DNA from 2 places in the Streptomyces sp. BK022 genome. Region 2 is predicted to be linked to the other one. Evidence: riboswitches for the same ligand, from Rfam matches in the RefSeq annotation. Region 2 holds a riboswitch; the other holds the start of a gene.
The links. Region 2 has a riboswitch for glycine ahead of gcvT (glycine cleavage system aminomethyltransferase GcvT). Riboswitches for the same ligand answer to the same signal wherever they lie in the genome.
Positions count from the first base shown of each region.

Region 1: it holds a riboswitch for glycine, as region 2 does, so the genes downstream of both, gcvP (aminomethyl-transferring glycine dehydrogenase) here and gcvT (glycine cleavage system aminomethyltransferase GcvT) in region 2, are expected to answer to the same signal.

Region 1 covers NZ_SHKU01000004.1:9,840-12,032, reverse strand. Annotated here, with positions in the region: gene gcvP (aminomethyl-transferring glycine dehydrogenase) at 1-900, opposite strand, end outside; glycine riboswitch at 1,074-1,168, opposite strand; gene EV284_RS16485 (PRC-barrel domain-containing protein) at 1,289-1,663, shown strand; partial or broken gene EV284_RS16480 (DNA polymerase IV) at 1,582-2,193, opposite strand, start outside.
Region 2 covers NZ_SHKU01000002.1:935,369-937,561, reverse strand. Annotated here, with positions in the region: gene EV284_RS10380 (enhanced serine sensitivity protein SseB) at 1-48, opposite strand, end outside; gene EV284_RS10375 (AAA family ATPase) at 113-775, opposite strand; glycine riboswitch at 957-1,045, shown strand; gene gcvT (glycine cleavage system aminomethyltransferase GcvT) at 1,196-2,193, shown strand, end outside.

The DNA of each region.
Region 1 (2,193 bases), on a different contig from region 2:
GGCGAACTTCTCGTGCACGGCCATGTAGCCGGCGTGCGGTCCGCCGAAGCCCATCGGGACGCCGAAGCGCTGGGTGGTGCCGATCGCGATGTCCGCGCCCAGCTCACCGGGCGAGGTGAGCAGGGTGAGCGCGAGCAGGTCGGCGGCGACGGTGACGAGGGCGCCCAGCCCGTGCGCCTGCTCGACGACCGGCTTCAGGTCGCGTACGGCACCGGAGGCGCCCGGGTACTGGAGCAGGACGCCGGTGATGTCGCGGGCGGCGATGTCGGCCGGGATGCCGTCGCTCAGGTCGGCGACGACGACCTCGACACCGGCCGGCTCGGCGCGGGTCTCGATGACGGCGATGGTCTGCGGCAGGGTGTCCGCGTCGACCAGGAAGAGGCCCTTCTTGTTCTTGCCCATGCGCCGGGAGAGCGCCATCGCCTCGGCGGCGGCCGTGCCCTCGTCCAGCAGGGAGGCACCGGAGGTGGGCAGCCCGGTGAGGTCCGCGACCATCGTCTGGAAGTTCAGCAGGGCCTCCAGCCGGCCCTGGGAGATCTCCGGCTGGTAGGGCGTGTAGGCCGTGTACCAGGCGGGGTTCTCCATGACGTTGCGCAGGATGACCGGCGGCGTGAAGGTGCCGTAGTAGCCCAGGCCGATCATGGAGCCGAGGACCTGGTTGTGGTCGGCGAGACCGCGCAGCTCGGCGATGACCTCGGCCTCGGTGCGGGCACCGGGCAGGTCGAGCGCGTCGGCGTTCTTGATCACGTCCGGCACGGCGGCGGCGGTCAGCTCGTCGAGGGAGCCGTAGCCGACCTGCGCGAGCATCTTGGCCCGCGCCTCCTGGTCGGGTCCGATGTGGCGCTGCTCGAAGGGGATGCCCGCTTCGAGCTCGGCGAGCGGAATGCGAGGGGCGGTCATGTGCGGAGGCCTCCTGGTCTGACGCGACCTGCGAGGGGCACCACGGCTCGGGTGCCCACCGGCCTCCCCCTCTGTCATCTCGTACCTGAGAGCTTCACCGGGGCCAGCGGACCCCGGCTTGCACCGTCGGTGAGAGCGGGAGCCGTGACGCCCGCCCTGCTTTCCAGAGTGACCTCGTCCGTGCGGTACGGGAGCCTGAGAGATTCCGGGGAGGAGTTGCTCCTTCGGCGCCTCCGAACGACTCGGAGGACTCTCCCGCACGGGGTCAGCAGCCGACTTCAGACTACCAGCGGGGGTCCGGAGCGCGGTGTTCGAGTGGCCGCCCGGCTGATTCTGCTCTTTTGTAGTGCTTACGGATGAGTTGCGACCATGTGGAGGGAGAGGGATCGTGCAGACCGACATCGATCCGCGCAGCCTGATCGGCCGCAAGGCGTTCGACCGCGCCGGCACCAAGATCGGCACCATAGACGAGGTGTACCTCGACGACGCGACCGGCGTCCCGGAATGGGCGGCGGTGCGCACCGGCCTCTTCTCCCGCGACGCCTTCGTCCCGCTGGAGCCCAGCGAACTGGTCGACGGCGCGCTCCGCGTCCCCTTCGAACGCGCCCTCATCAAGGACGCCCCCGACTTCGGCGTGGGCCGTCATCTCTCCCCCGAGCAGGAACTCCAGCTCTACCACCACTACGGCCTCGACGTGGGCGCCGCCGCCCGGCCCACCCCGGACCGCGACTTCGGCAAGGTCGCGGGCGCCGAGGACGTCTGACCCCCTCCCCTCATCCGCCGTCCGCCTCCCCCTCCGCGGTGGCCGCCTCCACCTGGGCCACGAGCGGCAGGGGGTCGGCCGGTTCCAGACCGGCCTCGTCGGACCGGAACGTCCGTACCCGGCCCGGCGCGGAGAGCGGGGTCTCGAAGCGCACGGTGACCCGCCCGAGGCCGCTGCCCTGCACCCACCCGTGCCCGTACTCCGGGTGCCGTACGTCCTGGCCCGCCCGCCACTCCGGCGCGGCGGGCTCGGGTGTCCCCGGGCCGAAGTCCAGGGCGCTCTCCTCGGGCGTCTCCTCGGCCGGCTCCCCCGCCGCCTGGGCGAAGAGGTCCTCCTGCGTGTAGTCGGCGAGCCCCGACACGCCGACGCCCAGCAGCCGCACCCCGCCGGTGGTGTCGACGGAGTCCAGCAGCCGCGCGGCCGCCTCCCGGATGACCGAGGGGTCGTCCGTGGGCCCCCGCAGCGTCTCGGAACGGGTCAGGGTGGAGAAGTCGTACCGCCGCACCTTGAGCACGATGGTGCGCCCGGAG
Region 2 (2,193 bases):
GTGTGCCTGTGCCGGGAAGTCCGCGGGAAGGTCCGCCGGGAAGTCCATGTGCCTACCGCCTGCTGGGAGTCATGCTGTGGTGCAGAAGGCTATCCGGTGCGCGTGCGGGCGCTCACCTGGCGAACTCGATCCGCGTCAGGCCGTCCGCCGAGGCGCGGTCCAGCAGGACGACCGAGCCGCAGCCGGCGGGGCTCTCGCCGCGCTCGACGGCGTCCAGCAGGCGGGCGGTGGTGCCGCGGTGGCGGTGGAAGGCGTACCGCGAGACGCCCCGGCCGCGCTCGCGCTGGCCGTGCCGGGCGGTGTCGGCGGACACGTCGAGCAGGATCAGGTGCAGGGTGCCGCCTCTGCGGCGCGCCTCGCGGGAGAGCCAGGCGCGCACCCAGGGCTGGGTGCCGCAGTCGTGCACCACGACGCCCTCGCCCGAGGCCAGCTCGCGGCGCAGCCCGGCGTAGTGGGCGAGGCGGACCAGCGGGCGGTAGAACGCGTAGGGCAGTGCGGCGGGGAGCCGGGCGGCCCAGCGGTCGCGGGCGTCCTGGGAATCGACGCGGCGGCCGGGGACCGTGCGGCGCATCAGGGTCGACTTGCCGCTGCCGGGCAGCCCGGTGACGACGACGAGGTCGCGGGGGTCGAAGCGGAGGGTGCGGGGGCCGCCGGGGCGGTCGCGCAGGTCGCGGACGGCCGGCGCGGGGCGGCCCGCCCGCTGCCGGGCGCCCGCGCAAGGCCGCTGCCGCACCGGGATGCCGGTGGTCGTGGCGTACACCGTGGACCTGTTCACCGTGATCGTCCCTCCCCCAGTGGGCTCAGGTCATCCCCTGCCCAACTCATGTAAAGAGAAGGTAATGCGCGCGGTCGCCGTGCGGGTCCCGGATCGGCCACAGGCATGTCACAGCCGGTGGCCCCTTCAGGGCCGGGCGCCGCCGTGCGATGATGTGCCCGCCAACTGCATACCGGCCGTTTGAATCCGCGCGGGAGAGTCCCCATCCGGGGCGCCGAAGGAGCAAGTCCCTCCCTTGAATCTCTCAGGCACCGTTACCGCGCGGGCGAGGCACATCTGAAAAGCGGGCCGCTGTCGAAAGCGACCCCACCCAAGGTGCAAGCCAGTGACCGTGCGGGTCATGGCGAACCTCTCAGGTTCCGATGACAGATGGGGAGGAACGTTCCTCGCCCCATCCCCCGTTGCCCTGGGAGACGACCGATGAGTAGCACAGACCCCAACGCCCCGCGCCATACCGCGCTCGACGCCGTGCACCGCTCGCTCGGCGCGACGATGACCGACTTCGCCGGCTGGGACATGCCCCTGCGCTACGGCTCCGAGCGTGACGAGCACCAGGCGGTGCGCACCCGGGCCGGGCTGTTCGACCTCTCGCACATGGGTGAGATCACGGTGACCGGCCCCGGCGCCGCCGCCCTGCTGAACTACGCCCTCGTCGGCGACCTCGCCTCGGTCGGCGTGGGCCGCGCCCGCTACACCATGATCTGCCGCGCCGACGGCGGCATCCTGGACGACCTGATCGTCTACCGGCTCGCCGAGCACGAGTACATGGTCGTGGCCAACGCCTCCAACGCCCAGGTCGTCCTGGACGCGCTGACCGAGCGCGCGGCCGGCTTCGACGCCGAGGTCCGCGACGACCGCGACGCCTACGCGCTGCTCGCCGTCCAGGGCCCGGAGTCCCCCGGCATCCTCAAGGCCGTCACCGACGCCGACCTCGACGGCCTGAAGTACTACGCCGGGCTGCCCGGCACGGTCGCGGGCGTCCCCGCGCTGATCGCCCGTACCGGCTACACCGGCGAGGACGGCTTCGAGCTGTTCGTACGGCCCGAGCACGCCGTCCGCCTCTGGGAGGCGCTGCTGGAGGCCGGCTCCGCCGCCGGTCTGGTGCCGTGCGGGCTGTCCTGCCGGGACACCCTGCGCCTGGAGGCGGGCATGCCGCTGTACGGGCACGAGCTGACCACCGGGCTGACCCCCTTCGACGCCGGTCTCGGCCGCGTGGTGAAGTTCGGCAAGGAGGGCGACTTCGTCGGCCGCGAGGCGCTGGCGAAGGCCGCCGAGCGTGCCGAGGCCCAGCCGCCCCGCGTGCTGGTCGGCCTCGTCGCCGAGGGCCGCCGGGTGCCGCGCGCCGGGTACGCCGTCGTCGCGGACGGCGAGGTGATCGGCGAGGTCACCTCCGGTGCCCCCTCCCCCACCCTCGGCAA